Regions from separate parts of the Geodermatophilus sp. SYSU D00867 genome, predicted to be linked through region 3. Evidence: riboswitches for the same ligand, from Rfam matches in the RefSeq annotation. Region 3 holds a riboswitch; each other region holds the start of a gene.
The links. A riboswitch is a leader RNA that binds a small molecule or an ion and turns the genes downstream of it on or off. The one in region 3 is predicted to bind cyclic di-AMP.

Region 1 (7,587 bases), on a different contig from region 3:
CGCGCACCCCACCGCCGCCGTCTGCGGCACCCCGCCCGAGGCCGCCGCCGGGGTCATCGCCGAGCTGGAGGGCATGGACCGCGGCCGCTACGCCGGGCCGGTGGGCTGGCTCGACGCCCGCGGGGACGGCGAGTTCGGGCTGGCCCTCCGCTGCGCGCAACTGGTCGACGACGACCCGTGCTCGGCCCGGCTGTTCGCCGGCTGCGGCATCGTCGCCGGCTCCGACCCGGCGGCCGAGCTCGCCGAGACCCAGTCGAAGTTCGCCGCCTTCCAGGCCGCGCTCGAGGGCTGAGCCGGCCCGCTCCCGGCCGGCCGCCGTCCTGCCCCGGGAACGACGAGGGCCCCGGCCGCGGCGCGCGGTCGGGGCCCTCGTCGGGTGAGGCGGAGGTCAGCCCACGTAGTTCACGTGCACGTGGTCCATGTGGTTGGCGGTCGCGCCGCCGCGGTCCTCCATCGCCTTCCAGGCGCCGTCGGGCGAGGTCAGGATGCGCTGCTGCCAGATGACGTACTCGACGCCGAGCTCGTCCCAGTGGTCGACGTGGTACTGGGCGATCGCGTCGCCGAGGGCGGCGTCGGACATGACCATGTAGTCCAGCGCCTTGCCGGAGGGGTGACCGTCCGGGTCGACCGCGCTGGCCCGCGTGCCGCCGAGGGTGATGTCCGCGGCGCCCGGGACGTTGCTGACGACGGCGTTCGCCGCCGCCTGCACGGCCTCGTGGATCGCGCCGGCGGTGTTCGTGATCTCGGCGACGACCGAGGCCTGCGCGACCTGCGGGGCGGCCTCGGCGATCGGCGGGGTGGCGGCGGGCGCCGCCTCGCCGGCGGCGGCGACCGGGGCCGGGGCGGCCTCGGCGGCGGGAGCCGCAGCGGCCTCGGCCGGGGCGGCGGTCGAGCCGCTGAGCGCCAGCACCTGACCGGGGTAGATCCGGTTCGGGTTGCCGCCGATGACGTCGACGTTGCGCTCGTAGAGCTCCCGCCAGCTCTGGCCGTGGGCGGCGGCGATCTTCGCCACCGTGTCCCGCCAGCGGACGGTGTACTCCTCGGTGCTGACCTCGGCCTGCTCGGCCGGGGCGGCCTGCTCGGCGGCCGGCTGCTCGGCCGGAGCGGCCGGGGCCTCGGCGGCCGGGGCGGCCTGCTCGGCGGGAGCGGCCGGCGCCTCGGCGGCGGCCGCGGTGGTGCCGTCGGTCAGGTACTTGCCGCAGGTCGGCCAGGCGCCGACGCCCTGGCCGGCCAGGACGGCCTCGGCGATCTGGACCTGCTCGGCCGGGGTGGCGAGGTCGGCGCGCGGGGCGAGGTCGGTGCCCCCGAAGGCGGCCCAGGTGGACTGGCTGAACTGCAGCCCGCCGTAGTAGCCGTTGCCGGTGTTGATGCTCCAGTTGCCACTGGACTCGCACTGGGCGACGCCGGTCCAGTCGTGGGTGGTGGAGGCGGAGGCCGGCGAGCTCAGGACGCCCAGACCGACGGCGGCGGCGCCGGCGGCGACAGGGGCCTTGGCGATGACCTTCTTGGTGCGGACGTAGCGGGGTGCGCGGTGCTTGGGCATGGTGATGATCTCCCGATCACCGCCGGCGAGGTGAGCTGTCGGGTTCGGGCGATCGGTGCCCGGCCGCGGTCCGCGGCTTCACCCCGAGGCGCGCTCCGACAGGCCCCCGTAGGCCGTCGCGCGCCGGAAGAGTGGGTCCCCCACCCCTGCCCTGGGAGTTGACGTGGGCGACCGGTGGGCAGGGTTTGGCGGACCGGCGCCGCGCTCTGTGTTCGCTGAGCGCAGCCAAAACGTTACGTGTCGTCATGTCGACTGTCGTCGTGACGGCGGTCACACGGCGGTTCGGCCGGGGCGTGTGGGGTACGGCGTGACGTCGGCGTGACCACCGCGCGGGTAACGGAACCCGCTGCTCGCCGCGCACGATCGGGCCCTGCCGGGGTCGCGCCGTCCCCGCCGCGTCCGCGCCGGGTCCCGTGACGAAGGCCACCGGGAACGCGTGCCGGACCGGCCCGTCACGAGGGCCTGGGACGAGCTCCCGGGCCGTGCCCGGGCCCTCTCCGGCGCTCCTCGGACCGGTCAGGCCAGCGCGCGGCCCGCGGCCTCCCGCAGGGCGACGGCGAGGTCGGCCTCCGCGCGCTGGTCGGTGCGGGCGACGACCACCCGCGGCCCGCCGCGCGCCAGCGCGGCGGCGAGCTCCTCCGGCGTGGTCACCGCCACCGCCTCCCACCCCAGGGACGCCGCGACGGCGACCAGGTCCCGCCCGTGCGGCGTGCCGAACACCCGCCGGTAGTCGTGGGCGTACGCCGGCCGCCCGGGCTCCAGCTGGGCGAAGATCCCGCCCCCGTCGTTGTCGGGCACCACCACGGTGAGGTCCGGGCGCGGCTCGCCCTCGCCGGTGAGCAGCCCCTGCAGGTCGTGCAGGAACGTCAGGTCGCCCATGAGCGCCACCGCCGGCCCGCCGTGGACCAGCGCGGCGCCGACGGCGGTGGACACCGTGCCGTCGATGCCGGCGACGCCGCGGTTGGCGAGCACGGCGACGTCGCCGCGCGGGACGGCGAGCCGGTCGACGTCGCGCACCGGCGTGGAGGAGCCGAGCACCAGCAGCGCCCCCGGCGGCAGCGCGGCGACGACGTCGCGGGCCAGCCGGGCGGCGGTCAGCCCGGGCGCGGCGTCCAGGGCGGCGTCGACGGCGGCGCCCACCCGGTCCGCGGCCGCGCGCCAGGCGGCGGACCAGCCGGGGTCGCAGGGCGGCCCGGCCGGCGGGGCGGCGCGGGTGACCAGCGCGGCGGAGCGGCCGGCGTCGGGCCAGCGCGGCCCGGCGACCACGGTCTCCACGCGCACCCGCGGGTCGGCCAGCAGCGCGGACACCGGCCGGGACAGCGTCGGCCGGCCGACGACGACCACCCGGTCGGGCCGGTGCGCGTCCAGCCAGCCGGGCACGCCGAGCAGCAGCGCCCCGCCGCGCACCGCGCCGTCGGTCCACGCCCCGCCACTCGGCTCGGCGACCACCGGCCAGCCGGCCGCGGCGGCGCCGGCCGCCCACGCCCGGCCGGCGGCGTCGGGCCCGTCCCCGGCGACGACGAGCGTGCGCGGGCCGTCGGCGATCGGTGCGGCCGCGGCGGGCGCGGACGCGCCGGCGGTCCACGGCGCGCCACCGTCCCGGCCGGCCCACGGGCCCGCCAGCGGGCCGGGCTCCTCCTCGGGCAGCAGCGGGTCGCGGAAGGGCAGGTCCAACTGCACCGGCCCGGGGTCGCCGGACAGGACGCCGGTGGCCGCGAGCAGTGCCCGGGACACCACCGAGCGCCAGTAGCGGTTCTGCGCGGCCTCGCGGCCGGCCTCGGGCACGCCGACGTCGGCCGCCCAGCGCACCGCGCCGCCGTACAGGCCCGGCTGCTCGATCGTCTGGTTGGCGCCGGTGCCGCGCAGCTCCGGCGGCCGGTCGGCGGTCAGCGCCAGCAGCGGCACCCCGCTGACGTCGGCCTCGAGGACGGCGGCGTGCAGGTGCGCGGTCGCCGTCCCGGAGGTGGTGAGCACCGGCACCGGCCGGCCGGACGCGCGGGCCAGGCCCAGGGCGAGGAAGGACGCCGTGCGCTCGTCGATGCGCACGTGCAGCCGCAGGACGCCGGCCCGCTCGGCGGCGGCCAGCGCCAGGGCGACCGGCGCCGAGCGGGAGCCGGGCGCGACGACGGCCTCGCGGACGCCGCCGCGGACCAGCTCGTCGACCAGCACGCGGGCCAGCGCGGTGGAGGGGTTCACGCGGCCAGCACCGCGCCCAGCCGCTCCGTCCAGCGGGCGGTGACGTCGCCCGGCGCGGTCACGGCGTCCAGCCGGCCGGGGTCGGGCCGGGTCACCGGCAGTGCGCCGTCCACCGGCAGCAGCGGGGCGTCGGTGACGTCGCCGTCCAGGAGGGCGACCGTGGCCAGGCCGCAGGCGAAGGGCAGCTCGGGCAGCGCGGCGGCCAGCGCGACCCCCGCGGCGATGCCCACCGAGGACTCCAGCGCGGAGGAGACCACGCACGGCAGCCCGTGCGCCTCGGCCACGCGCAGCGCGGCCCGCACGCCGCCGAGCGGCTGCACCTTGAGGACGACGACGTCGCCGGCCTCCCGCAGGTCGACGCCCAGCGGGTCGTCGGCGCGGCGCACGCCCTCGTCGACGGCGACCCGGACGTCGACCCGGCGGCGCAGCGCGGCGAGCTCGGCCAGCGTCGCGCAGGGCTGCTCGACGTACTCCAGACCCACCCGGTCCAGCTCCCGGATGCGGGCGACGGCGGTGTCGACGTCCCAGGCGGCGTTGGCGTCGACCCGCAGCGCACCGGACGGGCCGAGCGCGTCGCGGACGGCCTCCACGCGGGCGAGGTCGTCGCCGGCGGTCTGGCCCGGCTCGGCCACCTTCACCTTCGCCGTCCGGCAGCCCGACGCGGTCACGATCGCGTGCGCCCGCTCGGGGCCCACCGCGGGGACGGTCGCGTTGACCGGCACCGCGTCGCGCACCGGCGCGGGCCAGCCCTGCAGCGCGGCCTCGGCGGCGGCCGACCACCAGCGGCGGCTCTCCCGCACGCCGTAGTCCCAGAACGGGGAGAACTCGCCCCAGCCGGCCGGGCCGTGCACGAGCACGCCGTCGCGGACGTCGATGCCGCGGAAGCGGGTGCGCATCGGCACCGACCACACCGCCAGCCGGTCGATCCCCTCGGGGAGGCCGGCGGGGGTGATCACGCCCGCAAGCCTATGTCGCGCGCGACGTACCCTCGGGACCCGTGATCCGGCAGCTGACCGTCCTCCCCGCGCCGGACTCCCCCGACGCCGTCCTCGGCACCGTGCTGCCCGCCGTCCGCGCCTGCCTGGAGGGCGCCGCGCCGCTCGCCGTCCTCCCGGCCGGGCCGCCCGCGGCGGCCGCGCGGGAGGTCCTCGCGCCGGACGAGCCGCTCGAGGACGGCGCCGACCTCGTCGTCGTCACCTCCGGGTCGACCGGCGGCCCGCGCGGCGTGCTGCTGCCGGCCGCGGCGCTGCGGGCCTCGGCGACGGCGACCCTCGACCGGCTCGGCGGCCCGGGCGCCTGGCTGCTCGCGCTGCCGGTGTCGGCGATCGCCGGGCTGCAGGTGCTGGTGCGGTCGGTGCTCGGCGGCACGGCGCCCACCGTGCCCGCGCCCGGGGAGGACCTGGCCGCGGCGGTGGCGCGGATGTCCGCCGGCCGGCGGTACACCGCGCTGGTGCCCACCCAGCTGCGCCGGTACCTGGAGCGCGAGCCGGCGGCGCTGCGCGCGTTCGACGCGGTGCTCGTCGGTGGCGCGGCCACCGACCCGGGGCTGCTGGCGCGCGCCCGCGAGGCCGGCGTCGCGGTGGTGACCACCTACGGCACGACCGAGACCGCGGGCGGGTGCGTCTACGACGGCGTCCCGCTCGACGGCGTCCGGGTGCGCGCGGACGACGAGGGGATCGCGATCGCCGGACCGGTGCTGGCGCTCGGCTACCGCCGCGACCCGGAGAGCACCGCGGCTGCGTTCGCCGGCGGGGAGTTCCGCACCCGCGACGCCGGCAGCGTCGGCCCCGACGGGCGGCTGACGGTGGCCGGGCGGCTCGACGACGTCGTCGTCACCGGCGGGGTGAACGTGGCCCCGCAGGCGGTCGAGGGGGCGCTGCGCGAGCACCCCGCCGTCGCCGACGCCGTGGTCTTCGGCCGGCCCGACGACGAGTGGGGGCAGCGGGTGGTGGCCGCCGTCGTCCCGGCGCCGGGCGCCGCACCCGACCTCGCGGCCCTGCGGCCGTGGGTGGCCGAGCGGCTGGGCGGCCCGTCCGCGCCGCGCGAGCTGCACCTGATCGGGTCGGTGCCGACGCTGCACACCGGCAAGCCCGACCGCCGCGGCGTGGCGGCCGCCCTGGGTGGAGGGGTCCGTTGATGGCGACCCCCGCGCAGTGGGTGGCCGGCGCCCGGCCCCGCACCCTGCCGGCCGCGCTCGCCCCGGTGCTCGTGGGCACCGGCGCCGCGGCCGCGCTCGACGGCTTCCGGCTCGTGCCCGCGCTGCTGGCGCTGCTCGTGGCCCTGGCGCTGCAGGTGGCGGTCAACTACGCCAACGACTACTCCGACGGCAGGCGCGGCACCGACGCCGTCCGGGTCGGGCCGATGCGGCTGGTCGGCTCGGGCGCGGCCTCGCCCCGCGCGGTGCTGACGGCGGCGCTGCTGTCCTTCGCCGTCGCGGGGGTCGCGGGGCTGGTGCTGGCGGCGCTGTCGAGCTGGTGGCTGGTCGCGGTCGGCGCGGTGTGCATCGCCGCGGCCTGGACCTACACCGGCGGCCCCCTGCCCTACGGCTACCGGGCGCTCGGCGAGGTGTTCGTCTTCGTGTTCTTCGGCCTGGTCGCCGTCGCCGGGACGACGTTCGTGCAGACCGGGCGGGTCGAGGGGCTGGCGCTGGCCGCCGCGGTGCCGATCGGGCTGCTGTCGGTGGCGCTGCTGGTGGTCAACAACCTGCGCGACGTCGAGGGCGACGCGCGGGTGGGCAAGCGCACGCTCGCGGTGCTGCTCGGCGACCGCGCGACCCGGCGGTTCTACGTCGGCCTGCTCGCGGTCGCGTTCGCCGTCGTCGTGGCGATCGGGGTGGGCCGGCCGTGGGCGCTGCTCGCGCTGGCCGCCGCGCCGCTGGCCGTGCCGCCGTCGCGGGTGGTGCTCTCCGGCGGCCGCGGGCCGGCCCTGATCGCCGCGCTGCAGGCCACCGGCCTGCTCACCCTGGCCACCGGCGTGCTGCTCGGCGCCGGGCTCGCCCTGTCGGGCTGAGGCGGGCTCAGGCGGCGGCGTCGCCCGACAGCCGGGCGCGCAGCTGCTCCTTGCGGGTGCGGCGGGCGACGCTGCGGGCGGCCAGGCCCTCGGTCAGCTTGTCGCGGACCGGGCGCAGCAGCACCAGCGCCACCGGCATCGACAGCAGCAGGCCGAACAGCAGCGCCGGGAAGCCGGGCAGACCGACCAGCCAGATGAGCGCGACGAGCGCGACGGCGATGACCAGCCGGCCGAGCGTGTAGAGCAGCAGCCACGGCGCGATCCGCGGCGGGGTCGCGGGACCGCCGGTGGGCGCGCCCGGGGTGGTGCTCTCGGCCATGCTGCTGTCCTCCTGCGTGCTGTCGGGCGTCATCCCGTCCGGCCCTCCCACTTCGTGGAGAGCACGACGGTCGTGCGGGTGCGGGCGACGCCCTCGATCCTGTTCAACGCGTTGATGGCGGCCTCGAGTGCCGGGATGTCGGTCACCCGGACCTTGAGCACGTAGCCCTCGCTGCCGGCGACCCGCCAGCAGTCCTCGACCTCGGGCATCGCCCGCAGCGCCGCCTCCACGCCGGTGTCGTCGACGGCGTCGCTCTCGATGACGCCGATCAGCGCGGTGACGTCGAGCCCGAGGGCGGCCGGGTCGACGACGGCGCGGTAGCCGAGGACCACGCCGGAGGCCTCCAGCTTGCCCACGCGCTCGTGCACGGCCGGCGCGGAGAGCCCGACCTGCCGGGCCAGCTCGGCGATGCTGGCGCGGCCGTTGGCGCGCAGCAGGTCGATCAGCTGCCGGTCGACGGCGTCGATGGGGGGCTCCGTCCAGGTCGTGTGCGGACGCGGTCGCGGCCCGCTCCCCGAGT
Region 2 (7,587 bases), on a different contig from region 3:
GTACAGCAAGCTGCGCGCCGCTCTCGGCGGCCGCTGCCTCGGCGCCATCTCCGGCGGCGCCCCGCTCGGCGAGCGGCTCGGCCACTTCTTCCGCGGCGCCGGCGTCACCGTCTACGAGGGCTACGGCCTCACCGAGACCACCGCCGCCGCCTCGGTCAACCACGACCGCGCACTGCGGATCGGCACGGTCGGCCGCCCGCTGCCCGGCGTCTCGTTCCGGATCGCCGACGACGGCGAGATCCTCATCCGCGGCGGCGTCGTCATGCGCGGCTACTGGAGGAACGAGCAGGCCACCGCCGAGGCGATCGACCCCGACGGCTGGTTCCACTCCGGGGACATCGGCGAGATCGACGCCGACGGCTTCACCCGGATCACCGGCCGCAAGAAGGAGATCCTGGTGACCGCCGGCGGCAAGAACGTCGCCCCCGCGGTGCTCGAGGACCGGCTGCGCGCCCACCGGCTGGTCAGCCAGTGCATCGTCGTCGGCGACCAGCGGCCGTTCATCGCGGCGCTCATCACCCTGGACGCCGAGGCCCTGCCCGCCTGGCTGGAGAGCAAGGGCAAGCCGGCCGACACCCCGCCCTCCGCGCTCGTCGACGACCCCGAGGTCAGGGCCGAGATCGACGCCGCCGTCGCCGACGCCAACAGGGCGGTGTCCCAGGCCGAGGCGATCAAGAAGTACCGCGTCCTCGCCACGGACTTCACCGAGGACAACGGGATGCTGACGCCGAGCCTGAAGCTCAAGCGCGCGGTGGTCGTGAAGGAGTTCGACCAGGAGGTCGAGGCCCTCTACAACAGCTGAACCGGACCGACCGAGCCCCGTCCCGCCGCTGCGTGGGGCGGGGCTCGGTCGTCGCGGGGCCCGGTCGTCGCGGGGCTCGGTCGTCGCGGGGCCCGGTCGTCGCGGGGCTCAGTCGTCGCGGGGCTCCAGGAGCCCGGCGAACTGCGCGGCGATCGTCGTCCACGACCAGCGCCGCTCCACCCACGCCCGCCCGGCGGCGCCCATGGCCCGCGCCCGGGCCGGGTGGTCGAGCAGCGCGGTGACCGCGGCGGCGACCGCGTCCGGGGAGCGCGGGTCGGGGACGACCGTGCCGGTCTCGCCGTCGCGCACCGCCTCCGGCGCCCCGCCCGAGGTGCCCGCGACGACGGGCAGCCCGACGGCGGCGGCCTCCAGGTAGACCATGCCCAGGCCCTCGACGTCCAGGCCGCCGCGGCGGGTGCGGCAGGGCATGGCGAACACGTCCCCCGCCGCGTAGTGCTCGGGCAGCCGGTCCGGGGTCACCGGGCCGGTGAGCAGCACCGAGTCGCCGAGCCGCCGGTCGGCCACCGCGCGGTGCAGCCGGGCCTCGTCCGGGCCGCCGCCGACCAGCAGGAGCCGCGCGCCCGGGTGCCGCGCGAGGACCTGCGGCCAGGCGGCCACGAGCACGTCCTGCCCCTTGCGCGGCACCAGCCGGGACACGCAGACGACGACCGGCGACTCCCCCAGCCCGTGCCGCCGCCGCACCGCGGTGCCGTCGACCGCGGGGGTGAACCGGTCGACGTCGACCCCGGGCGACAGCTGCGCCAGCCGGGTGCACCCGCCGAGCGCCGGCTCCAGGCGGCTGCGGGTGTACTCGCTGATGTAGGTCAGCACGTCCAGGCCGCCGGCGATGCGGCGCATGAGCCGGCGGGCGCCGGGCAGCGCCACCCAGCCCGTCTCGTGCCCGTGGGTGGCGCCGACCAGGTGCCGCACCCCGGCGTCGCGGAGGGTGGGCGCCAGCAGGCCCAGCGGCGCGGCCGCGCCGAAGAAGGCGGTGTCGCAGCCGTGCTCGGCGGCCAGGGCCGTCGCGGCCCGGGCGGTCGCCGGCGTGGGCAGCAGCACCGCCGTCCGCTGCCGGACCACCCGGTAGGGCAGCCGCGCGTCGTACGCCTCCCAGCCCGGTGAGCGGGAGGCCAGCACGACGAGGGAGTCCGGCGGGCGGCGCTCGAGCAGCGCCGCGACGAAGGTCTGGATGCCGCCCTGCCGCGGCGGGAAGTCGTTGGTGACGACGAGCGTGCGGCCGCGGTCGCTCACCGGTCGCCCAGCCGCAGCCAGTCCTCGGCCATCGCGACCCGCTCGGCCGCCGTCGGGTGGGAGCCGAAGAACCACTGCCACGGCGCCGGCGGGCTCGGGTCGGAGACGTTGGTCTCGGCCAGCCGGCGCTGCATCTCGATGAAGGCGGCGGCGTCCCGGGTGAGGTCGAGCGCGGCCAGGTCCGCCCGGGCCTCGACGTGCCGGGAGACGAGGTTCTGCACCGGCGTCGACACGAGGGACCCCACCGCGACGAGGAGCAGCACCAGCGGCACCACGCGCGGGTCGCCCGCCGAGTCCGCGCCGGCGCGGCGCAGCAGCGGCGCCCAGGTCAGGAGCCAGCCGAGCAGGGCGACGGCGGCGGCCGCGCCGAGCGCCCCGATGAGCGTGCCGGTCAGGACGTCGTCGGTGGCCACGTGCCCGAGCTCGTGGGCGACGATCGACTCGATCTCGTCCGGGGGGACGTCGGCCAGCAGGGTGTCGTAGAGCACCACCCGGCGGGTCGAGCCGAACCCGGACACGTAGGCGTTGAGCGACGTCGTCCGCCGGGACGCGTCGGCGACCAGGACGTCCTCGACCGGGGAGCCGCTCTCCTCGGCCAGCCGGAGCAGGTCGGTGCGCAGCTCGCCGGCCGGCAGCGGCGTGAAGCTGTTGAACGCGGGCTCGATGACCACCGGGTAGAGGAAGGAGCCGACGACGACCAGCGCGGCCGCGCCGCCGGCCGCCCACGCCCACCAGGCGCGGGGGGCGCGGCGGGCCAGCGCGACGAGCACCAGCAGGCCCAGGGCGGTGAGCCCGGCGTCGATGGCGGTGGAGACCGCGACGTCGCGCAGCCACAGCGGCCAGGAGCGCGTGGACAGCCCGTAGCGGTGCCGCACGACCTCGCCGTAGGCGGAGATCGGCAGCGTCGCCAGCCGGCCGACGACGACCAGCGTGACCGTGCCGAGCAGCACGGTGAGCGGCCAGCGGCGGCCTCCCGCCCGGCCGACCGCGGTGACCAGGCGGCTGCCCAGGCGGGTGAGGCCGAGCAGCGCCGAGACCGCGAGCCCGAGCACCAGGTTGGTCAGCGACGCGGGACGGATGTCGGCGGCGAGGGCCTCGGCGCGGCGGACGACCTCGGCGGGCAGCCCGGCGTCGTCGGTGACCGGGGAGGCGCCGCCGGGCGGGGTGGGCAGCGGCGTCCAGGGCGTCCGGAGCGCGATGACGAGGACGAGCGCCGCGCCGAGCACGAGCGCGACCAGCAGCGCGGCCCGGCGGGAGCCGGTGCGGTCTGGCCGGGTGGCCTCGGGGCCGGGGCGGGTGCTCGTCCCGCCCGCCCTGCCCACCCGGCCGATCCTAGGCGCGCGCCGGTGCCGCACCGTGCGCTCCCCCGGCGGACGCCGAGGGCCGGCGACCCGTCCGGGTCACCGGCCCTCGGCCTCGCGACGTGCTGGAACGGCCTCCCTGCAGGGGCCCGCCGGGAGCTCGCGAGCGGTGGGGGCGGGGAGGTCCTCCGTCAGGCGATGCGGCGCATGGCGGTGATGCCGCCCATCGAGTCGACCGACACGACCTTCACCGGCTGCCCCGACGTGGAGGCGTGCACCATCTGGCCGTTGCCGATGTACATCGAGACGTGGCTGACCGGGCTGTAGTAGAAGATCAGGTCACCCGGCTGCAGGTCCGCCCGCGAGACGGCGGTGCCCATGCGCGACTGCATGCTGCTGGAGTGCGGGAGGCTGATGCCGGCCGCGGCGTAGGCGTACTGGGTCAGGCCCGAGCAGTCGAAGGCGTTCGGCCCGCCGGCGCCCCACACGTAGGGGTCGCCCACCTGGGCCAGCGCCGTCTGCACCGCGGTCTGCGCGGCACCGCTGCCGCCGCTGCCCGCCGACGGCGCCGGGGCCGGGGCCGGAGCGGGGGCCGCGGCCCGCGTGCCCGCGGTGGCCGGCGCGCTCTCCCCACCCGCGCCGCCGCCGGCGCTGGGCCCGGCCTGCGCGCCGGCGGCCAGGCCGGCCTCCTGCGCGGCGAGCGCCGCCTGCCGCTGCGCCTCGGTGAGCGCGGCGAACTGCGCCTGGTAGTCCGCGATGTCGCCCTGGAGCTGCGCCTCCTGGGCGCTCAGGCCGTCGAGGGTGCGCTGCGCCTCGGTCTCGGCGGCCTCGGCGTCGGCCTGCGCCTGCCGGGCGGCGGCGGCCGCCTCGTTCACCTGGTCGAGGACCGAGGTGGTGTGGTCGGCGATCTGGCCGAGGGTGGCCAGCGAGGCGACGAAGTCCTCGGCCGAGTCGCTGGTCATCAGCAGGTCGAGCCCGGCGAAGCCGTCGCCGTTGCCGGCGGTGTAGGCGCTGCGGGCCACCTCGCGGATCCGGCCGTCGAGGTCCTGCAGCCGGTCCTGCGCCTCGGCGGCGGCCCGGTCGGCCTCGTCGGCGGCGGCCTGCTGCTGGGCGAGGACCTCGCGGGCCTCGTTGACCTGCTCGGTGACGACCTCGAGCCGGTGACCGGCCTCGGCGGCGAGCTGGGCGGCCTGCTCCGGGGTGCCGGCCCGCTCGGGGTCGGCGGCCGCGGTGCCGGACAGCAGGGTGAGGGTCAGCGCGGCGGTGGTGCCGACCAAGGTGACCCGGCCGAGGCGGCGGGCCCGCGACGGGCGGTGCAGGCCGGCGATCCGGGTGGTGGGTGTGGACTTCTCGCGTGCATGCCCCAGGGCAGGGCGGGGGGTCGCCACGGGCGGCGGCTCTCCGTTTCTTCCTCAGCAACCGCCTACCGAGTTAGCTGACGGGTTCGGGCTGGGAAGACGTGCCCTATCTCCGCGCCCCGGTCGGGACCGGCGCGCGCGAGAACTCACCCCAGTGCTGCGGTGGGTCCCCGGCTCACCTCGCGCACCTCCGGGAGGGCGTCCGGTGACTCGGCGGTGTCGGCCGAGGTCACCCTGCGTCGGGTGACGACCACCCGGCCGGACGGCGCCACAGTACGGACGTGATGCAGTTGTGACAAACGGGGGGTGCGGGAACTGTGAGGACACACACGGTCAGCAGCCGCGCCACTCCGGTGCGTACCCGATCGGGTGTCCGCGCCGGTCAGCCCGTGCGCCGGCGCCCGTCCCGCGACGGCCGGTGCCGCAGGGGCGGCACCAGGCCGCCCTCGGCCAGCGCCCGCACGGCCCGCCGCTCGACGTCGTCGAGCTCCACGACCACGCCCGGGCGCGGCAGTGCGCCGTCCGCCGTCCGGGCCGCCGGGACGGAGGGCACCGGCAGCAGCACGGGGCCGGTGTCCCGCTCCGCGGGCGGGGCGCCCAGCAGGGCGGTGACGACGCAGTCGGCGCAGCCGGCGCCGCGCGCGGTGCACGAGTCGCAGTCGATGAGCATGGCCGTGTCCCTCCGGTGCCCCGGCCGCGCCGCCCGGTGCCGGGCCGCGGTCGGGACGGGTCTCCCTGTCGGTCGACCAGCACGCTAGGGACGGCCACCGACAGTCCCGGCTCAGCCGCCCGCGTACTCCCAGTGCCAGGGCTCCTCGCGGCCGTTGCCCGGGTCGGCCCAGGTCGGGTGCAGCCACCCGAACCGGCCGGCGTTGGCGACCATCCACGCGTACTGCGGCGTGCCGAAGCCGTCGATGCCGCCGCACAGGTCGACCGCCAGCCCCCAGCCGTGGTTGCTGGTGCCCGGGACCGCGGCCAGCGCCGGCTTCTCCCCGTACAGGCGGACCTGGCCGGCGTAGGTGCGGTAGGAGTCGGTGATGCAGATCGGCTGCCCGAACGCCGACGCGAACGCCGCGCTCATCGCCCGCCAGGCCGCCGCGGCGTCGCAGCGCAGCGAGTGGCCGCCCACCCCGATCGGGCACAGCGCGCTCGGCGGGATGAGGCCGTTGGGGTAGCCGCCCCAGGCCCGGGCGCCGTCGAAGCTCGGCGGGTAGACGGTGTTGCCGCACTCGACCCGCAGGGCTCCGCCGACCGGACCGGGGGCGGGCACCTCCGGCCGCGGGCCGAGGCTCGGCCGCCCGACGTGGACCACCTGGTCGGCCGGCAGCCGGCGGACGACGACGGCGCCGGCCCGCGCGTCGGCGGCGAGCACGGTCTGCGCGTCCAGCGCGATGCCGACGTGCCCCAGGCCCGCCTCGGGGGTCCCGAGGAAGACCAGGTCGCCGGGCAGGACGTCGGCCGGGTCGACGGGCGTGGTGACCGCGAACAGGCCGGCCTGGTCGGCGGGCAGGTCGATGCCCGCGTCGCGGTAGACGGTGGAGACCAGCGAGCCGCAGTCCCAGGAGTCCGGGCCGGCCGTCCCCGGCGCGTAGGGCCGGCCCAGGGCGTCCATGGCCGCGGTGACCGCGGCCAGCGTCTCGGCGGGCAGCACGAGCAGCGACACCGGCCGGCGCGGCAGCTGCGCGGCGCCGCGCTGCGCGCCGCCGGCGGCCGCGCCGATCGGCGTGAGCCCCGCGGGCAGGCCCCGGACCGGGTCGAGCAGCTCGGCCGCCGGCGGCGCGGTCACCCCGGCCTGGCGCAGCTGGCCGAGGTAGGCCCGCCAGTTGGCCGCCGTCTGGGTGTTGACGTCGACCTGCTGGCGCTGCAGGTCCGACAGCTGCCGGTCGACGTCGCCGAGAGCGACGTCGAGCTCCGCGGTGACCGCGTCGGCGGAGGCCTCCAGCTCGGCCACCTCCGCGGCCAGCCGGTCGGCCCGCTGCCGCGCCTCGGCGAGGACGGCGTCGGCGGAGGTCTGCCGGTCGACCGCGGTCCGCCGCTGCTGCTCGGCGGCACCGACCACCTCCGTGGTGTGCGCGTCGACGGCCTCCAGGTAGCCCAGCGCCGCGACGACGTCGGCCGGGTCGCCGCCGGTGAGCAGCACGGTCAGCGGGGTCAGCGCGCCGCCGTCGCGGTAGACCGCCGACGCGTACCGCGCCACCACCGACCGGTGCTGCGCCAGCTCGCCCTCGGCGGCGTCGACCGTGGCGCGGGCGGCGTCGACGTCGGCCTGCGCGTCGGCCAGCTGCTGCCGGGCGGCGGCCACCTCCGTCTGCCGCTGCTGCAGGTCGGCCTGGACCTCGGCGGCGCGCCGCTGCAGCCGGTCCAGCGCCTCGCTGTCGAGGACCCCGCTGGTCCCGCCGGGCTGGTCGCTGGGCGCGGCGGCCGCCGGGGCGGCGAGCAGGACGGCCACCACCGCCGTGACCAGCACGGACACCACGCCCCGCCGGGTGCGCCCCAGGGAACGCGCGCGCATCGGACCACCTCTGCAGTTCCGGACCCCGCCGGTCCGCCCGGGGATCGTCATCTCCGTGGAGCCGCTGCCGCAAGCGCGACGCGCCCCGCCGGTCCCCCGGTCGGGCGAGGTCTCCCCCGGGCGCGCGTCCCCGGGACTGTCCGACCCCCGGCCTACCGTCCCGCCGTGCTCTTCCCCGCCAGCGGCACGGGCTCCTCGGTGCCGCGCCACGAGCAGGCACCCGCCCACGGCGCGCGGCCGCTCCCCCGCACTCCCTACGTCCAGGCGAGCATCGACGACCTCGGCACGCCACTGGCCGGCGTCACCTTCGTCGTCGTCGACCTGGAGACCACCGGCGGGTCGCCGAAGGACAGCGCGATCACC
Region 3 (7,587 bases):
GTAGCTGAACAGCGGCCGCACGGCGTGCTCGAGCACCAGCGAGTGCCGGGCGGTGCCGGCGGTCGCCGCGAGCAGCACCGGCGTGCCGGTGAGCGCGTCCTTGTCCAGCACGTCGACGAAGGACTTGAACAGGCCGCTGTAGGAGGCGGTGAACACCGGCGTGACCGCGATGACCGCGTCCGCGCCGGTCACCGTCGCGACCGCCGCGCGCAGCGCGGCGTTGGGGAAGCCGGTGACGAGCGCGTCCGCGACGTCGCGGGCGTGCTCGCGCAGCTCGACGACCTCGACGGTGGCGTCCTCGCCGCGCTCGCGCAGCGCGGCGACGGTCGCCGCCGCGAGCCGGTCGGCCAGCAGCCGGGTCGACGACGGGACGCCGAGCCCCGCGCTGACGACGGCCAGGGTGCGGGTGGTCATCGGACGGACACCTCCTCGCGGGCGTCGTCGGCACGGCCGGTGACGTCGTCACCCGCGGCGTACACCGTGGAGTCCTGCGCGCCGCCGCGCGCCGCCACCCGGGCGGCGTGGGTCGGGGCGTCGGGCACGTGCGCCGGCTTGAGCGCGGCGAACTCGCGGCGCAGCACCGGCACGACCTCCTCGCCGAGCAGGTCCAGCTGCTCGAGCACGGTCTTCAGCGGCAGGCCGGCGTGGTCGATCAGGAACAGCTGCCGCTGGTAGTCGCCGACGTAGTCGCGGAAGCCGAGGGTGCGCTCGACGACCTGCTGCGGGCTGCCCACCGTCAGCGGCGTCTCCCGGGAGAAGTCCTCGAGCGAGGGCCCGTGCCCGTAGACCGGCGCGTTGTCGAAGTAGGGCCGGAACTCGGCGACGGCGTCCTGGCTGTTCCTCCGCATGAACACCTGCCCGCCGAGGCCGACGATCGCCTGGTCGGCGGCGCCGTGGCCGTGGTGCTCGAACCGGGACCGGTAGAACTCCACCATCCGCTGGGTGTGCTCCTTCGGCCAGAAGATGTGGTTGTGGAAGAAGCCGTCGCCGTAGTAGGCGGCCTGCTCGGCGATCTGCGGCGAGCGGATCGAGCCGTGCCACACGAACGGCGGGACGCCGTCCAGCGGCCGCGGGGTGGAGGTGAAGCCCTGCAGCGGGGTGCGGAACCGGCCCTGCCAGTCCACGACCTCCTCGTCCCACAGCCGGCGCAGCAGCGCGTAGTTCTCCACCGCCAGCGGGATGCCGTTGCGGATGTCCTGACCGAACCACGGGTAGACCGGGCCGGTGTTGCCGCGGCCCATCATCAGGTCGACGCGGCCGTCCGCGAGGTGCTGCAGCATCGCGTAGTCCTCGGCGATCTTCACCGGGTCGTTGGTGGTGATCAGCGTGGTCGACGTCGACAGCTGCAGCCGGGAGGTCTGCGCCGCGACGTAGGCCAGCGTGGTCGTGGGGGAGGACGAGAAGAACGGCGGGTTGTGGTGCTCACCGAGCGCGAAGACGTCGAGGCCCACCTCCTCGGCCTTCTTCGCGATGGTGACGACGGCCTTGATCCGCTCCGCCTCGCTCGGCGTCCGCCCCGTCGTCGGGTCGGTCGTGACGTCGCTGACCGTGAAGACCCCGAACTGCATCTCGTGCTCCATGTGGTTGAGAGTGCAACTACTGTACCCGGCCCAACGACCTGCCCCCGCCGGGCATTCCCGGCGCCTCCGTGACCGTACTGAGACCTCTCGACCGCGCTCGGTGACCGGCCCGGCACGTCCGGGCGCGACCGGTCCGGACGCCCCGCGCGCGTCCGTGTCGACCCGTCCGGCCGCACCCGACGGGTGGAACTCTGTGATCACCCCCGACCGGCGCGCCGGTGGGGGGCCGGATCGGACGGCGCACCGAGGGGGAACCGGGATGTCGCTGCGGGGACGGGGAGCTGCTCCCGACGGGACCGGGGACGGCACCGCGGAGCCGCCTCCGGGACGTGGGCTCGACGGCCTGCTGGGCACCGGGCCGGTGTTCACCGGGGCGGTCCGCGGCTACGACCGCGTGCAGGTGGACGACTACGTCGCCTGGGCCGAGACCGAGCTGCTGGTCCTGCGCCGGGAGAACGAGCACCTGCTCAGCCGCTACGCCGCCGCGTCGGCCGAGCTGCAGAACGCCCGCCGGCGGCTGGCCCAGCTGGTCCGCGAGCGGCAGAGCCTGCCCGGCCCCGAGGACGCGGCCGCGATCGTGCGGCGGGCCGAGGAGGAGGCCGCCGCGCTGACGGCCGCCGCCGAGGAGGAGGCCGGGCGGATCCGCGCCGAGGCGCTCGCCGAGGCGCAGGCCCGGCTGTCCGGGGTGGCCGAGATGCGCGAGGCGGTGCTCGCCGCCCGCGAGCAGACCCGCAGCGAGGCCGCCGCCGTCCTCGAGGCCGCGCGCCGCGAGGCGGCCCGGCTGGAGGAGGCGGCCGCCGCGGAGCGCGAGCGGCGGGACCGCGAGGCCGCCGCGGCACGGGCGCGGGCCGACGCCGAGGCGCTCGAGCGCCGGCACGCCGTCGAGGCCGAGCTCGAGCCCCTGCGCGACGAGCGCGACCGGGCGCGCGACTGGCTGCGCCTGCTGACCGGGCAGCTGGACGAGGCGCTCGCCGTCGTCACCGGCGTCGTGCCCGACGACGTCCCCGCCCTCGGCGACAAGCGGGGGCTGGCCCGACTGGAGGAGTCCGCCGGTGGACTCCGGGCGGAGTCGCGTCCGGCGTCGTCCGGGACGGACGTGTCCGACGTGACACCGCTGCACGGGCCCGGCCGGCCCGAGGTGGCCGCGGCCTCCTGACCAGCGGCGACGCGGGGGCGGGTTCCGGGACGAGGGGGTCCGCCCCACCCGTCACGGCCGCACCTCCGGCCCCGGCGGTTGTCACGAACCGGTAACGACCGTACGGTGGCTGACGTCCGGCTGGTCGTCAGGTCCCCGTCCTGGGGAGCCCGGCCGGACGCCGCCGAGTCGTGTCCGCGCCCGTGGACGCGAGCCGGGGACCCACCGCAGTACTGGGGTGAATCGCGCCCGCCGAGCTCCGGCCCGGCGCGCGTAGGGCTCCTTCCCGCCCGAACCCGTCAGCTAACTCGGTAGGCGGCTCACGGAAGAAACGGAGAGTCCCCGCATGCCCCGCCTCCGGGCCGAAGCGGCCCGCAGGTGCAGCTGCCCGCGCGCACACCGCGCTCCCGCGTCCGCCTGACGCCGGCCGCCCCTGCCCTGCCGCTCCCTGCGACGACGTCGCCGGGGACCCCGTAGTCCGCGACACCCGTAGCCCCGCGCCGCACGCGCATGCCCGAGGTCCGCCTCCGGGCCCGCTGCCGCGCGCACTCTCCCTCGGAGCCCTCACCCCCTCATGTCCCGCCACGTCCCGAACACGCCTGCCGACGCCCCCGCGACCGTCGAGCTCGCCACCGCCGACACCCCCGACACCGCCGCCGAGACCACGGCCGGCACCGCCACCCGCGAGCTGCCCGCGGTCGCGGACGCCGCCGAGGCCCCCGCCCGCCGGCGCCTGTTCCGCCGCGGCGGCCCGCCGCTGGGCCCGCGCCGCCCGGCCCTCCTGCTCGGCGCCGCCGCCGCCGGCGCGCTGATCGTCGGCGTCGTCTCCACCAGCGGCCCCGCCGCCTCCGCCGGTACCGACACCGCCGGCACCGCGGTCAGCGTCGCCGACGAGCTGGGCATCCCCGAGCAGCAGGCCGCGACCGCCCCCGACCTGACGTCGCTGGCCGACATCGCCGCCTCGCGCGCCGAGCGCAGCGCGCAGGAGGCCGGTGCCGCCCACGCACAGCTCGCCGCCGAGCAGGCCGAGCGCGACCGCCAGGCCGCCGAGGCCGAGGCCGCCCGCGTCGCCGCCGAGCAGGAGGCCGCCCGCGTCGCCGCGGAGCAGGAGGCCGCCCGCCAGGCCGCCGAGGCGCAGGCCGCCGCCGAGGCCGCGGCCGCGCAGCAGGCCGCCGAGGAGCAGGCCGCCGAGGAGGCCGCCGAGGAGGCCGCGCCCGCCGCGCCCTCCGGCTCCTTCAAGGACTACGCGCTGAGCAAGGTCGGCAGCGGCGAGCAGTTCTCCTGCCTGGAGAAGCTGTGGGGCAAGGAGAGCGGCTGGAACCCCAACGCCCAGAACCCCACCAGCACCGCCTACGGCATCCCGCAGTTCCTGGACTCCACCTGGGCCAGCACCGGGATCGCCAAGACCTCCGACGGCTACCGCCAGATCGACGCCGGCCTGATCTACATCGAGGAGCGCTACGGCTCGCCGTGCGACGCCTGGGCGCACAGCCAGGCCACCGGCTGGTACTGATCGACACGTGATCCATCGAGGGCCGGCCACCCGGGTGGTGCCCGCGGGGTTCGTCCGCGCGCACACCCAGGTGCGCCGGCCCTCGCTCGTCCCCGAGGTGCGGCTGCACGTCGCCGACGACGTCGTCGCCCTGTGGGAGGCGATGGAGACCGCGGCCGGCGGGGCGGGCGAGGAGCCGCCGTTCTGGGCCGCCGCCTGGCCCGGCGGGCAGGCGCTGGCCCGCCACCTGCTCGACGAGCCCGCCACCGTCGCCGGCCGCACGGTGCTCGACCTCGGGTCGGGCAGCGGCCTGGTGGCCGTCGCCGCCGTCCTCGCCGGTGCCCGGTGGGTGCTGGCCAGCGACGTCGACCCGTTCTCCCGGACGGCGGTCGGCGTCAACGCCGGCCTCAACGGCGTCGCGGGCATCAGCGTCACCGGCGACGTGCTGGACCGCGAGCCGCCCGCCGTCGACGTCGTCGTCGCCGGGGACGTCTGCTACGACCGGGAGATGACCGGGCGGGTGCTGCCCTTCCTCGACCGGGCGCGGGCCCGCGGCTGCGAGGTACTCGTCGGCGACCCCGGCCGCCCGTACCTCCCGCACGAGCGGCTGGAGTCGGCCGCGGTGTACGAGGTCCCCGAGACGGAGGGGCCCGGGCTGCGCCGGACGACGGTGTGGCGGCTGCCCTGAGCGCCGCCGGATACGGTCGCCGCGTGCGCCCCTACGCCTTCACCGGTACCGCCGTCGTCACCGGGGCGGCCAGCGGCATCGGCGCCGCGCTCGCCCCGCGGCTGGCCGCCCGCGGCAACGACCTCGTGCTGCTCGACCGCGACGCCGAGCGGCTCGAGGGCGTCGCGGCGGCGGTGCGCGCGGCCTCCCCGGGCCGGTCGGTGGCCACCGTCGTCGCCGACCTCGCCGACGCCGGGCAGCTGCGCGCGGCCGCCGACCGGGTCGTCGCGGACCACCCGGGGACGACGCTGCTGGTCAACAACGCCGGCGTCGCGCTGGGCGGGCGGTTCGACCAGGTGACCCTCGAGGAGTTCGAGTGGGTCGTGGACGTCAACTTCCGCGCCACCGTCCGGCTCACCCACGCGCTGCTGCCGACGCTCCAGGCGCACCCCGGGTCGCACCTGGTGAACGTCTCCAGCCTGTTCGGGCTCATGGCGCCGGCCGGGCAGGCGGCGTACGCGTCGAGCAAGTTCGCCGTCCGCGGGTTCACCGAGGCGCTGCGGCACGAGCTGGCCGAGGACGGCGTCGGCGTGACCAGCGTGCACCCCGGTGGCATCGCGACCCGCATCGCCGAGACCGCCCGTGTCGCCAGTGGCGCGGACCCGGCGGAGGCCGAGCGGGGCAAGCGGGAGTTCGCCAGGCTGCTGCGGTACCCGGCCGGCCGCGCCGCGCAGCGGATCGTCGACGCGGTGGAGCGGCGCCGGCCGCGGCTGCTCATCGGCGCCAGCGCCGTCGTCCCGGACGTCCTGGTGCGCCTGGCGCCCGGCTCGTACGGGAGGGTGCTCGCCGCCGCCACCCGCCTGGCCGCCCTGCGCCGGGCCTGACCGCGCAGGGGCGCCGGTGGCCGTCCACGTCGGCACGTCGGGCTGGAGCTACGACCACTGGGAGGACGTCCTGTACCCGCCGGGGACGCCGTCCCGCGACCGGCTGGCCCACTACGTCCGCCGGTTCGGCACCGTCGAGCTCAACGCCAGCTTCTACCGCTGGCCGCGCACCGCGACCTTCGCCGGGTGGCGGCAGCGCCTGCCCGAGGGCTTCCGGCTGTCGGTCAAGGCCCCGCGCGGGCTGACCCACGCCAAGCGGCTGTACGCCCCGGAGGCCTGGGTCGAGCGGATGACCGCGGCCTGGCACGAGCTGGGGCCCCGGCGGGCGGTGCTGCTGGTCCAGCTGCACCCGGCCGCCGCCCGCGACGACGCCCGGCTCGACCACTTCCTCGGCCTGCTGCCGGACTGGATGCGGGTGGCCGTGGAGTTCCGGCACCCCAGCTGGCACGACGACGGCGTGTTCGCGCTGCTCGAGCGGCACGGCGCCGCCTACTGTGTGATGAGCGGCGCCGGCCTGCCGTGCGTGCTGCGCGCGACGGCGCCGTTCGTCTACGTCCGGCTGCACGGGCCCGACGCCGCGCACCTGTACGCCGGCTCCTACCCCGACGCCGACCTGCGCTGGTGGGCCGACCGGATCGGCGAGTGGGCCGGGCAGGGGCGCGACGTCTACGCGTACTTCAACAACGACGGGTACGGCCACGCGGTCCGGAACGCGGAGACCCTGCGCGCGCTGACCGGCGGCTGAGGTCCGCAGCCGCGAGACTGGGTCCGGTTCCCGCCCACCGGGGCGGGCGGGCCGGGGGAGGTGCGCGTGAGCGAGTCCGAGGACAGGCCCCGCGACGGCGGGCTGGTGGCGCGGTCGGTCGAGGAGTTCGTGGCGCAGCTGCGCGGCTTCACCGACCGGGCCACCCGGCTGGCCGCCGGCGCCGTCCCGTCGGGGCTGTCGCTGCCGCGGCTGCCCTCGCCGCCCGGGGCGATGTCGGCGGCGCAGGTGCGGTCGATCGCGTCGTCGGTGCGGGCGCAGCGGCAGCTCGTCGAGGGTCTGGTGGGCCAGTTGCAGGCCTTCGACGAGCAGCTGGCGGTCTTCGAGCGGATCCTCGAGCCGCTCGTCGAGTGGAGCGGCACCTGGGCGCGGCTGGAGGAGTCCTTCGCCGACGTCCTCCGCCGCTCCCCGTCGGACCGGCCGGCCGACCGGCCCACCGGCCAGGAACCGCCGCCCGCTCAGTCCTCGTAGCAGGCGGTCAGCGCGGCCACCACCAGCGGCACGTCGAGCGCGGAGGCGAGCTCGCGGCAGGAGTGCATGGCCAGCATCGGCGCGCCGACGTCGACGGTCGCCACGCCCAGCCGGGTGGCGGTCAGCGGGCCGATCGTCGAGCCGCAGGGCAGGTCGGCGCGGGAGACGAAGTACTGCACCGGCACGCCCGCCTCGGCGCACCGCTCGGCGAACCAGCCGCTGCCGGCCGCGTCGGTGGCGTAGGCCTGGTTGGCGTTCACCTTCAGCACCGGGCCGCCGCCGAGCTGCGGGGTGTGGGCGGGCTCGTGCCGGTCGTACCGGGTCGGGTGGACGGCGTGCGCCGTGTCCGCCGAGACCAGCCGGGACCGCGCGAGCGTCCGGGGCAGCGCCTGCGGGTCCGCGGGGTCGGTGACGGCGACCAGCCGGCGGACGACGTCCTCCAGGAAGCTGCCGCGCGCCCCCGACATCGAGCCGCTGCCCACCTCCTCGTGGTCGTTGGCGACCAGCACCTGGGTGCGCTCGCCGGGTGCCGCGCCGACCAGCGCCGTCACGCCGGCGTGGCAGCTGGCCAGGTTGTCCAGCCGCGGCGCCGCGA

Region 1: another riboswitch for cyclic di-AMP. It lies ahead of ACI8AK_RS00395 (transglycosylase family protein); the one in region 3 lies ahead of ACI8AK_RS07590 (aggregation-promoting factor C-terminal-like domain-containing protein).
Region 2: another riboswitch for cyclic di-AMP. It lies ahead of ACI8AK_RS20615 (C40 family peptidase); the one in region 3 lies ahead of ACI8AK_RS07590 (aggregation-promoting factor C-terminal-like domain-containing protein).

Annotation. Positions count from the first base shown of each region.
Region 1 is NZ_JBJGZC010000001.1:64,312-71,898, reverse strand. Features, by position in the region: gene ACI8AK_RS00400 (isochorismate synthase) at 1-292, shown strand, start outside; gene ACI8AK_RS00395 (transglycosylase family protein) at 389-1,543, opposite strand; cyclic di-AMP (ydaO/yuaA leader) riboswitch at 1,548-1,717, opposite strand; gene menD (2-succinyl-5-enolpyruvyl-6-hydroxy-3-cyclohexene-1-carboxylic-acid synthase) at 2,060-3,739, opposite strand; gene ACI8AK_RS00385 (o-succinylbenzoate synthase) at 3,736-4,695, opposite strand; gene menE (o-succinylbenzoate--CoA ligase) at 4,737-5,876, shown strand; gene ACI8AK_RS00375 (1,4-dihydroxy-2-naphthoate polyprenyltransferase) at 5,876-6,748, shown strand; gene ACI8AK_RS00370 (DUF4229 domain-containing protein) at 6,756-7,067, opposite strand; gene ACI8AK_RS00365 (Lrp/AsnC family transcriptional regulator) at 7,097-7,534, opposite strand.
Region 2 is NZ_JBJGZC010000027.1:27,888-35,474, forward strand. Features, by position in the region: gene ACI8AK_RS20600 (AMP-dependent synthetase/ligase) at 1-802, shown strand, start outside; gene ACI8AK_RS20605 (glycosyltransferase family 4 protein) at 911-2,053, opposite strand; gene ACI8AK_RS20610 (M48 family metalloprotease) at 2,050-3,375, opposite strand; gene ACI8AK_RS20615 (C40 family peptidase) at 3,546-4,742, opposite strand; cyclic di-AMP (ydaO/yuaA leader) riboswitch at 4,759-4,938, opposite strand; gene ACI8AK_RS20620 (hypothetical protein) at 5,095-5,382, opposite strand; gene ACI8AK_RS20625 (D-alanyl-D-alanine carboxypeptidase family protein) at 5,494-7,224, opposite strand; gene ACI8AK_RS20630 (DEDD exonuclease domain-containing protein) at 7,390-7,587, shown strand, end outside.
Region 3 is NZ_JBJGZC010000006.1:132,471-140,057, forward strand. Features, by position in the region: gene ACI8AK_RS07575 (FMN reductase) at 1-414, opposite strand, end outside; gene ACI8AK_RS07580 (LLM class flavin-dependent oxidoreductase) at 411-1,580, opposite strand; gene ACI8AK_RS07585 (hypothetical protein) at 1,840-2,736, shown strand; cyclic di-AMP (ydaO/yuaA leader) riboswitch at 2,888-3,048, shown strand; gene ACI8AK_RS07590 (aggregation-promoting factor C-terminal-like domain-containing protein) at 3,290-4,228, shown strand; gene ACI8AK_RS07595 (class I SAM-dependent methyltransferase) at 4,236-4,895, shown strand; gene ACI8AK_RS07600 (SDR family NAD(P)-dependent oxidoreductase) at 4,919-5,758, shown strand; gene ACI8AK_RS07605 (DUF72 domain-containing protein) at 5,775-6,503, shown strand; gene ACI8AK_RS07610 (hypothetical protein) at 6,570-6,992, shown strand; gene ACI8AK_RS07615 (M18 family aminopeptidase) at 6,980-7,587, opposite strand, start outside.